2 regions of the Variovorax sp. PMC12 genome follow, and region 1 is predicted to be linked to the other one. Evidence: riboswitches for the same ligand, from Rfam matches in the RefSeq annotation. Region 1 holds a riboswitch; the other holds the start of a gene.

Region 1 (5,467 bases):
CCCGCCGCCACCGACTTGCGGTTCGACAAGCCGTCTCACGGCTGGCGGCGCACGCTGTTCACGGTGATCTTCGAGGCCGACACGCGCGCGGGGCTGTGGTTCGACCTTGCGCTGATCGCTGTCATCGTCACCAGCGTGCTGGTGGTCATCCTGGACAGCGTGCAGTCGATCCGCGAGCACTGGCGCCCGCTGTTCAACGCGCTCGAATGGGTGTTCACCATCCTGTTCACGCTGGAGTACATCGCGCGGCTGTGCTGCGTGAACAAGCCGCTGCGCTATGCGCTGAGCTTCTACGGCGTGATCGACCTGCTGGCGCTGCTGCCGACCTTCCTGGTGGCCCTGGCGCCCGAGCTGGCCTACCTGATCGACGTGCGCATCCTGCGCCTACTGCGCGTGTTCCGCATCTTCAAGCTGTCGCGCTACTCGGTGGAGTACCGCGCGCTGGTGATGGCCGTGGCGTCGAGCCGGCGCAAGATCACGGTGTTCGTGGGCTTCGTGATGCTGGTGGTGCTGGTGATGGGCACGCTGATGTACGTGGTCGAAGGGCCCCAGCACGGGTTCACGAGCATCCCGGTGGCCATCTACTGGGCCATCTCGACGATGGCCACCGTGGGCTTCGGCGACCTCGTGCCCAAGACCGACCTGGGCCGCGCGATCGCCTCGGTGATGATGCTGCTGGGCTGGGGCGTGCTGGCGGTGCCCACGGGCATCGTGACGGCCGAGATGGCGCGGCGCGGGCCGAACGACGAAGCCGTGCCCGTGCCCGTGGCGCAGCGCGGTGTTCTTGCGATGACGGCGCCGGAATCCGTGCCCGCGGTGCCGGCGAAGCGGGTTACTCCGTCGGCCAGGCGACGCGCCCTTGCGCAGCATCGCCGAGGCGGGCGATGAACGCATCGGCGTCGGGTTCGGGTAGCGCGAAGGCGAAGCGCACGTCGTCGCCGTGCTGCACGCTCTCGAGCACCGCGCCGGCCGAGGCGAGTTCGCGCCGCACCAGCCCTTCGAGCGCATAGGGCACGATGCACCGCAGGCTGCGCTGGCGCAGCAGCGGCACGAGCGTGGCGCCGAGCAGGGCCTGCGCCACCGCATCGGTATAGGCCCGCACGAGGCCGCCGGCACCGAGCTTCACGCCGCCGAAATAGCGCACCACGGTTGCCAGCGCGCCTTCGACCTGCTGGTGGCGCAGCACCTCCAGCATCGGCCGTCCCGCGGTGCCGCCGGGCTCGCCGTCGTCGTTCGCGGCCGACTGGCCGCCGGCCATCAAGGCCCAGCACACGTGCGCTGCAGCGGGATGCTCCGCGCGCAATGACGCCACCACGGCCAGCGCGGCCGCGCGGTCGGCCACCGGCTGCACGCAGCCGATGAAGCGGCTTTTCTTGATGAGCAGTTCGCTGTGAACCGGCTGCGCCAGCGTGAAGCTCATGCGTTGCGGTCCACGTCCATTACGGGCATCAGGGGCATCAGGGGCTCAGCCGCCGCCGCGTTCGAACTTGAAGACCGCGGTGCCGGCGCGCGCATTGGGCAGCCAGCGCACGTCGCGGCCGTCCTGCAGGCCGAAGGCGTCGAGCACGCGCAGGTTGTTCTTGCCGGCCAGCACCTCGAAGTCCTTGAAGGTGCCGACGCGGATGTTGGGCGTGTCGTACCACTGGTAGGGCAGGCGGCGCGTCACCGGCATGCGGCCGCGCGCCACGCTCAGGCGGTTGGGCCAGTGCGCGAAGTTGGGGAAGGCGACGATGCCGATGCGCCCCACGCGCGCGGTCTCGCGCAGCATCACCTCGGCATTGCGCAGGTGCTGCAGCGTGTCGATCTGCAGCACCACGTCGAACGAGGCGTCGTCGAACATCGACAGGCCTTCGTCGAGGTTGAGCTGGATCACGTCGACGCCGCGGCGCACGCACTGCAGCACGTTGCCGTCCGCAATTTCCACGCCGTAGCCGGTGCAGCCGCGCTCGCGCTGCAACAGGTCGAGCAGGGCGCCGTCGCCGCAGCCGAGGTCGAGCACCCGCGAGCCCTGGGGCACCAATTGCGCGATCAGTCGTTGATGTTCGAGGTCGCTCATGCAGTGGTACTCCCCCCCAGGCTTGCCGCTTCGCGTGCTGCGCCAACCCCCTTCAGGGGGCCCGCGCCTTGGGGCGGCCCGGCGGCGCTCGTCTCCTTGGCGACGCGCTCGAAGTACGAGCGCACCACGCCCATGTAGCGCACGTCGTCGAGCAGGAAGGCGTCGTGGCCGTGCGGCGCGTCGATCTCGGCGTAGCTCACGTTGCGGCGGTTGTCGAGCAGCGCCTTCACGAGTTCGCGGCTGCGCGCGGGCGAGAAGCGCCAGTCGGTCTTGAAGCTCACGAGCAGGAACTTGGCCGTGGCGTTGGCGAACGCGGTGCTCAGCTTGCCGCCGTGGCTGCGCGCGGGGTCGAAGTAGTCGAGCGCGCGGGTGATGAGCAGGTAGGTGTTGGCGTCGAAGTACTCGCTGAACTTGTCGCCCTGGTAGCGCAGGTAGCTTTCGATCTGGAACTCGACGTCCTGCGTGGAGTAGCGGTAGTCGAGCCCCGCGGCCTCGCCTTCGACGGCGCTGCGCAGGATGCGGCCGAACTTCGCGTTCATCACGTCGTCGCTGAGGTAGGTGATGTGGCCGATCATCCGAGCGATGCGCAGGCCGCGCTTGGGCACCACGCCGTGTTCGTAGAAGTGGCCGCCGTGGAAGTCGGGGTCGGTGACGATGGCGCGGCGCGCAACCTCGTTGAAGGCGATGTTCTCGGCCGTGAGGTTGGGCGCGCTGGCCACCACCACGGCGTGGCGCACGCGACCGGGGTACTGCAAGGTCCACGACAGCGCCTGCATGCCGCCGAGGCTGCCGCCCATGACGGCGGCGAGCGTCTCGATGCCGAGCGCGTCGAGCAGCGCGGCCTGCGCGTCGACCCAGTCCTCGACCGTGACCACCGGGAAGTCGGCGCCGTAGACGCGGCCGGTGGCGGGGTTGACGTGCATCGGGCCGGTCGAGCCGAAGCAGGAGCCGAGGTTGTTGACGCCGATCACGAAGAAGCGGTCGGTGTCCACCGGCTTGCCCGGGCCCACCATGTTGTCCCACCAGCCTTCGGAACGGGCCTGGCCCTGGTAGACGCCCGCCACATGGTGCGAGGCATTGAGCGCATGGCACACCAGCACCGCGTTGCTGCGATCGGCGTTCAGGGTGCCGTAGGTTTCGTAGGCGAGCGTGTAGTCGCTGATCGATGCGCCGCTGCGCAGGGCCAGCGGGCCCGCGAACTGCATCGACTGCGAAGTGACGACCAAGGGAGGTGACGACGACATGAATGAAAAACCCGGCCTCGCCAAAAACGAGCCGGGTCTGCCGCGCCTGTCTTTAGCTGGATTTATAAAGCGCCCGCAAGCTGAAGCAAATCGGCGCAGCGCGAGTATATCCCCCAGGCTGCGCGCACTGCGTGTCGCTTCGCCAACCCCCTTCGGGGGCAACACCTGCGGCCCGGCGAAGCCGGTTCTGCGGTGTTTCTGGAAGGGCTCCCGCCTTTTTCTTTTTTTCTTACCAGCCGATGATCATGATCACGCCCAGCACCAGGAAGATCGCGGCCGAGATGCCGTGCACGAGCTTGATCGGCACGCGGCGAACGATCTTGTCGCCCAGCCACACCACCGGCGCGTTGGCCAGCATCATGCCCAGCGTGGTACCGGCGACCACCCAGAAGTAGTCCTGCGTGAAGCGGGCGGCCAGCATGACGGTGGCGATCTGGGTCTTGTCGCCCATCTCGGCGAGGAAGAACGCGATCACGGTGGTGCCGAAGACGCCGAACTTGGACACGCCCGGGGCATCGTCTTCGTCGAGCTTGTCGGGAATCAGCATCCACACCGCCATCGCGATGAACGAGCCACCAAGAATCCAGCGCAGCACCTCGGGTCCGAGCCAGCGCGTGATGTAGTTCCCCACGGCACCCGCCAGGGCGTGATTGATGATGGTGGCGGCGAAGATGCCGAGGACGATCGGCCAGGGTTTCCTGAAACGGGCTGCGAGCAGCAGGGCCAATAGTTGGGTCTTGTCGCCCATTTCGGCGAGCGCGACGACGCCGGTTGCAACGAGAAAAGCTTCCATTTTTGAACGTGGGGTTTCTTGGCCGAAGGACGCAATTGACCGTGCAACACCTTCGGCCATATTCCCGAAGTTGCACGGTCAAAGGTCTCGCCAGGTGTTTTCTCACTGCACGCGCCATGTCCTGTGGGGCAGGACAAGTCTGTTGACGCGGGCCCCTCTCGCAGATCGGAAGGCGGCTACTCCCCAATGACGGGCGAGATTCTACCTGTAGCGCCAAGGGCCTAACCCGATCTTGTAAGCGGGCGCTAGCTTTTGATTGTTTTCACAGGCGCTACCTCAAGAAGCAAATTCCTGCTTGCTTTTCGGATATTTCACCCATAATGCACGAGCCTCCCACTTCATTTTGGTGGGGAGGCAGTTCGGTGATCGGTCAGTTTCGCGCGACTCGACGCTCTCGTTTGAGTGATGCTTTCGGGACTCCATCGCTTTTCTTGATGTGTTTATAGGAGTCCCTTGATGGGCAACAAACTGTACGTCGGCAACCTGCCTTACTCGGTGCGCGACGGTGATCTCGAACAGGCCTTCGGCCAGTTCGGCGCAGTGACCAGCGCCAAGGTCATGATGGAGCGCGACACCGGCCGCTCGAAGGGCTTCGGCTTCGTCGAGATGGGCAGTGACGCGGAAGCACAGGCCGCCATCAACGGCATGAACGGCCAGCCCCTGGGCGGCCGCAGCGTCGTCGTCAACGAAGCACGTCCCATGGAAGCACGCCCCCCCCGTAGCGGTGGCGGCGGCTACGGCGGCGGCGGTGGTGGTTATGGCGGCGGTGGTGGCGGTGGCTACGGCGGCGGCGGTGGTGGCGGCTACGGTGGTGGCGGCGGTGGCCGCTCCGGCGGTGGCGGCGGCTACGGCGGCGGTGGCCGCAGTGGCGGCGGCGGCGGCGGTGGTGGCGACGGCGGTTTCCGCAGCCCCTACGGCGCCGGCCCCCGTGGCGGTGGCGGCGGTGGTCGCAGCGGTGGTGGCGGTGGCTACGGCGGCGGCAACAGCGGCTACTGAGTCCTGCACCTCGACGCACAGAAAAGACAAAAGGCTCCTTCCGGAGCCTTTTTCTTTGGCCGCTCGCTTTTCCTCGCGCCGGTTCAGGCCTCGCCGCTTCGCTTCTTGCGGCCGCGCCCCTGTACCGCGCGGTCGAGCACGGCATTCGGCAGCATGCGCATGATCTTGGCGACCACGCCCATCTGCCACGGAATGACGCGGTAGCTCGTGCCCGACTCGATGGCACGCAGCGCCTGGGCGGCAAAGTCTTCGGCCTTCATGAGGAAGGGCATGCCGTAGCGGTTGCCCTGCGTCAGCGGCGTGTCGATATAGCCGGGGCAGAGGGTGACCACCTTCACGCCGCTGTTGTGCAGCTCTCCGCGCAGGCTCTCGCAGTAC
Region 2 (5,467 bases), 2.7 Mb from region 1:
GCCGCGCGTGGGCGCACGCACCGAAAAGCGCACCTTCTTGCCGGAGAACATCACCGGCAGGTAGGGCTTGTGTTGCGCGTACATGGCGTCGCCAAGCGCGGTGCGCAGCGTCGTGCCCACCAGCGAGCCGTCGCCCACGCCTGCCATCTGCCGCGCCCGGATGTTGCCGAACAGGCAGTTCTGGTTGCGGTCGAAGTAGCCGACCAGCGCGGGGATGCTGTCCGTCACGTCGCGCAGCCGCTTTTCCTGCTCGGTCAGCGCCTTGTGGATGGTCACTTCCTCCGTGATGTCGAAGGTCATGGAGAACACGCCGCGCACCACGCCGTCGGCATCGATGTCGGGAATGTAGTGCGCCTTGAAAGTGCGATTGCCGATGCCCAGCGCTGGATCGCCCGGCTTCTCGATGATCACGGCCTCGCCGGCCAGCGCGCGCGCGATGTGCGGCTCCACCAGTGCGAAGTCGCGCTGGCCACGTACCTCGGGCATCGCGCGCCCGACCAGCGGCGCGTTGTTGTGAAGCGCGCGCACGTGCGCATTGACGAAGGTGTAGCGCAGCGACGCATCGATGTGCGAGACCATCGCGGGAATGTTGTCGGCAATGGTGCGAACCTGCGCCTCGCTGTGCGCCAGGCTCTGCTCGGTGGCGCGGCGCTGCTTCATCAGCTCGTCGAAGGTGCGGGCGAGATCACCGATTTCGTCGTGCGCGTACTGCATCGGCGCCTCGATCTCGTGGGGCGACTGCTGTGCCACCTGCATGTGATGGTGCAGCTCGGCCAAAGGCCGCAGTTGCCGGCGCACCACGCCCAGCGCCAGCGCGCCCGCGGTCAGCGCCAGCAGCACGGCACCGATCCACGCGGCACGCTCGATGGCGTCGACACGGGCGAAAGCCTCGGCGCTGGGGTACATCGAGCCGACGATCCAGTTCGTCTGCTCGGTGCGGTCGAAGGCGTAGAGGCCGGGCACGCCGCGCTCGTCGACGCCTTCGCTCGTGCCCTCGAAGCCAGCGATCGCGCGCAGCACCTGCGGCCCGGCTCCGCCTTCGGCCTGCACATGGTTCAGGATGCGCGACGTGCGCGGATGGTCGATCACGATGCCGTCGGTGGTCGTGATGAACAGGTAGCCCGTCTTGCCGATCTTGACCTCGGCGAGCGCGCCCAGCACGTTGCGGTCCTTGAGGTTGATCGCCCCGGAAATGACGTACCGCACCTGCCCTGCACCGTCGAGCACCGGCGCGGTGATCGCCACCTGCGCCAGGCCGTTCAGCCGGTTGCGGTAGGGCTGCGAAATGATGCCGGCCTTGGACGCCACCGTCTGCTGGAAATAGGCGCGGTCCCTGATGTTCACGCTGCCGATGGGCACCGCGCCGCTCTGGTTGGCGACCAGGTTGCCTTCCATGTCGATGAAGGCGACGTTGTCGAAGGCCTGCTTGAGCGCCGCGTGCTTCTCCAGAAAGGCCTGCAGCGGCTCGGCGTCCTTGAAGTCCTGGGCCACCACGCTGTCGCCGAAAGTCTGCAGCAGGATGCGGCGGCTGCTCAGTTTCTGGTCGATCGCGTCCGCGACGGCGGACACCCTGGCCAGCTGCTCGCCGGCGATGGAGGCGCGCAGGCTGGATTTGACGAAATGCAGCGCGCAGGTCGCGATGGTGAACGTGGCGGTGAGAACCACCGCCGCCACCCCGAGGCTGAGGCGTGTGTGCAAACCGAAGCGCAGTTTCGAAGGGCCCGAGGGATTCATTATTGGTCTTGTTCAAGCTGCCGAGGCGTGTGCAGCGGGAGTCTCCGGCGACAGTATCGGGGCCTTCCATATCCCGATTTCTCCCCGACTTCTCGTGCGTCGAAGATTTTAGACTTCGGGCCGTGGTTTCTCCGGACGCGATTCAGGCATCGGGCCAGGCTCCTTGGCAAGCCGAGGCAATGCCGAACATGGATTTGCCATCCGCCCCACTCTAGGGCAGACTTTCATATAACAAAAATGTGAGGAGAGCCAATGAAGAGGACCGCCCGCATCTCCGGCGCCATGGCGACTGGCGCTTTTTTCCTGCTTGCGCTGACCTCGTGCGGGGGCGGCGGTGGTGGAGGTGGAGGCGGAGGCGGCGGAATCGGGCTCATCGGATCGGCACCCGCCGCAGGCACGAGCAACCCCACGGGCACGGCGCCCGAATTGCCGGCACCCGCAGCGCTCATCGCCCGGGCCCGGGCCTACGAACTGGACACTCCCTACGTGCCGCCGCCGGGCGATCCGCTGGAGCACAACACCTCCGGGTATGCCAAGGCGATGTGCTCCGCCGTGTTCATCACCGGCCTCGACCCCAACCTGGCGGCGGAGAGCGTGGGCTACTTCACCGGCCCCTACGACCAGCGGCGCAAGGTCGGCAGGCCGTTGGTCGACCGCGACAAGAAAGAGGTGCGCATCGCCATTCCCAATGGCCCGACGCTGGTGGCCCGCTACTACGGCTCGCAAGGTTGCATCACGCTGCCACCCGGCAAGGACGATGTCTACTTCACGCCTGTGACCGTCACCAGCACACTGCCCGATCCGGGCACCCAGCCCTGGCCCATGGGCAACGCACTGAGTGACGCAGCGCCGGAGGCCGGGCTGGACAGGACGAAGATCAACCAGGCGCTCGACGCGGCCTTCGAGCTGCCGGAGGCCTACACGGCAGGCTTCGTGGTCACGCACAAGGGGCAGATCATCGGCGAACGCTACATGCCGGGCATCACGGCGACGACGCCGCTCGAGTCGTGGTCGATGGGAAAGAGCGTCACGGCCACCCTGCTCGGCATGCTGATCAAGCAGGGCGAATACCGGCTCGACCAACCCGCCCCGATCCCGGAATGGCAGTCCGCGGGGGACAAGCGCCAGGAGATCCGGATCGCCGACATCCTTCACATGTCGAGCGGACTGCGCATCAAGGCTCCGGACGACCCGGACTTCGATCCCAACGGGACTTACACCGACCACAAATATTTCTACACGGGGCGCATCAACGCGTTCAACTACGCAGCCACCCGCCCCCAGCAATGGCCGCCAAACACCATCGGCCGCTATCGCAACACCGATCCGGTGCTGGCCAACTACCTGATCCGACTTGCAGTGGAGAAGCGCGGCGAGCAGTACCTCTCTTTTCCGCAAAGAGCCTTGTTCGACAAGATCGGCATTCGCACGATGACACTGGAGACCGACCCCTACGGAAACTTCCTGGCACAGGGCTACGACTACATGTCGGCGCGCGACTGGGCACGCCTGGGCAATCTGTACCTGCAGGATGGGGTATGGAACGGCGAGCGCCTCCTGCCCGAGGGGTTCGTCAAGTTCGTGAGCACCGTCGCCTCGACGTGGGCGGCCGACAAGCGCCCCATCTATGGCGGCTTCTTCTGGATCAACGGCACGGGCGCCTGGCCGGTTCCGACCTCTGCCTATTACATGCTCGGGGCGGGCGGCCAGCTGGTGTTCATCATTCCTTCGCACGACCTCGTTGTCGTTCGGCTTGGCTTTGACAAGGGAGAGACGGCATCGGCAACCAACCTGCGGAAAGCCCTGTCGCTGCTGATGCAGGGCGTATCGGCGTCTCAGCGATAGCGAGGCTGGCGCCCTTCAACGCTCGGGCTTGCTCAGGAGCGTTGGAACCACATACCCGTCGCGGTACACGCCTTCGATGCTCCCCTCCACCCGATCGGTCGAATGCGCTGCCACGAATTTCCCTTCCGCTTGCCGGTAGACGACGATGGTGCAGGACGAGCGCTTGCTGAGAATGCGGGCAACGCCTGTGGCCTGGCGAAGGGTCGGGTACGTCTCCATGGAGATCCTTGTCTAATTCCCCGGATCGTAGTCTTAAGGTACTCAGGATTCGCTCGGGGCTTGTCCTGAGCAGCTCGGACACGTGATCCGAAATGGCCGGAATTCGTGATTTATTCACATTTTCACGCAATACCTCCGTCGTGTGTTTACATCGGTATCAACCGATGCCCGGCTTCAGGCCAGCCCGTTCAGATGCTCATAGAGGATGAAGAAGCCGATCCCGATCAGCAGCACGCCGCCGACGATCTCCGCGCGCTTGCCGACGACGGCGCCCAGCACGCGCCCCACCATCACGCCAAGCGTCACCATGGTCAGCGTGGCGAGGCCGATGGCGAGCGCGGTCCAGGCGATGTTGACGTTGATGAAGGCCAGCCCGACGCCCACGGCCATCGCGTCGATGCTGGTCGCGAAACCGGTGATGGCCAGGGTCCAGAAGGAGTTGCGGCTGGGCTTGTCGTCCACCGCGTCGGGCGTGCCGCAGCCCTCCCAGATCATTCGCAGGCCCAGCACGCTGAGCAGCGTGACCGCGATCCAGTGGTCCCAACGTTCGACGTAACTGGCGGCGGCCAGGCCGGCAGCCCAGCCGATGACGGGCGTTATCGCCTCGATGACGCCGAAGATGAGACCCGTGCGCAAGGCTTCGCGCCAGGAGGGTTTGCGCAGTGCTGCGCCCTTGCCGACAGCAGCGGCGAAAGCATCCGTCGACATGGCGAATGCAAGAAGGATCGTGGAGGCAATGTTCATTTTGGAAGTAGCAAGCAAGGCCGGTTCAAGACGCCGCGGCGCACGAACCCGCCGGCCAAAGCCGCGTCCATGCACCGCTGGTCTCGCCAACCTTTCGGCTGCTCACGCCACGGTCGCAAGGTGCGAACCGAGTATGTTGACGTGAACGCTTCCGAAGTCCGGAAGCCGGCTACTCCCCAAGGGAGCGGCGATTCTAATCGCCTGCCTTGAAAGGGCTCCGCGACAGCGCCTGCGCCGGGCGTAGGGCTTTGCGGCTTGCGACGCCGTGAGCTCTTGTTCGCTCGGGTATGCCGCTTTAAGCGCCGCATAAGTTTCGGCCGAAACAATCACCGCCGGTAGCCCGCTCTTTCCTCCCTCCTCCAGGGCTACCCTTCAACCCGCTCAGGCGGGTTTTTCTTTGGCTGGCCCAGCCATGCTGTGTGCATTCTTCCGAGGTGCGCGCGCCATGTGTCGCGTTTTGTGCTTTTCCTCATGCCCCGCTTCCATCCAGCGGCTGCAGCCCCTTCACCCAGTCGAATACCGCCGCCACGGCGGGCTCCGATCGCCGCGCCTCGGGGCACACCAGATGGAACGGCAGCCCCGGCAGTTCCGGGCCGAAGGGCTTCACCAGGTTGCCTGCGCGCAGTTCGTCCGCGATCAGCGCCAGGCTCATCAGCGCCACGCCCTGGCCCTGCAGCGCGGCCGACACGGTGTGCGTTTCGTCCGAGAACACCGGCCCCGCAGATACGTCGAGACCGGCCACCTGCGCCTCCTGCTGCCATTCCGTCCACGTGCCCGGCTGGCTCCTGCTGCCGGGCAGCGCGAAGTGCAGCAGCGTGTGCCGCACCAGGTCGCTCCGCTTCTTCAGCTTGAGCACAGGGCTGCACGCTGGCGCAAACACGTTGTCGAACAGCTTCTCGGCCACCATGCCCGGCCACTGGCCGCG

The links. A riboswitch is a leader RNA that binds a small molecule or an ion and turns the genes downstream of it on or off. The one in region 1 is predicted to bind manganese.
Region 2: another riboswitch for manganese. It lies ahead of mntP (manganese efflux pump MntP); the one in region 1 lies ahead of C4F17_RS19135 (TMEM165/GDT1 family protein).

The regions. Positions count from the first base shown of each region.
Region 1 is NZ_CP027773.1:4,134,980-4,140,446, reverse strand. It holds gene C4F17_RS19155 (ion transporter) at 1-888, shown strand, start outside; gene C4F17_RS19150 (IMPACT family protein) at 833-1,420, opposite strand; gene metW (methionine biosynthesis protein MetW) at 1,466-2,056, opposite strand; gene metX (homoserine O-succinyltransferase MetX) at 2,053-3,300, opposite strand; gene C4F17_RS19135 (TMEM165/GDT1 family protein) at 3,530-4,093, opposite strand; yybP-ykoY riboswitch at 4,112-4,290, opposite strand; gene C4F17_RS19130 (RNA recognition motif domain-containing protein) at 4,550-5,089, shown strand; gene C4F17_RS19125 (SDR family oxidoreductase) at 5,173-5,467, opposite strand, start outside.
Region 2 is NZ_CP027773.1:1,008,189-1,013,655, reverse strand. It holds gene C4F17_RS04655 (sensor domain-containing diguanylate cyclase) at 1-1,698, opposite strand, end outside; gene C4F17_RS04650 (serine hydrolase domain-containing protein) at 1,987-3,579, shown strand; gene C4F17_RS32670 (hypothetical protein) at 3,595-3,798, opposite strand; gene mntP (manganese efflux pump MntP) at 3,973-4,542, opposite strand; yybP-ykoY riboswitch at 4,557-4,727, opposite strand; gene C4F17_RS04640 (LysR substrate-binding domain-containing protein) at 5,012-5,467, opposite strand, start outside.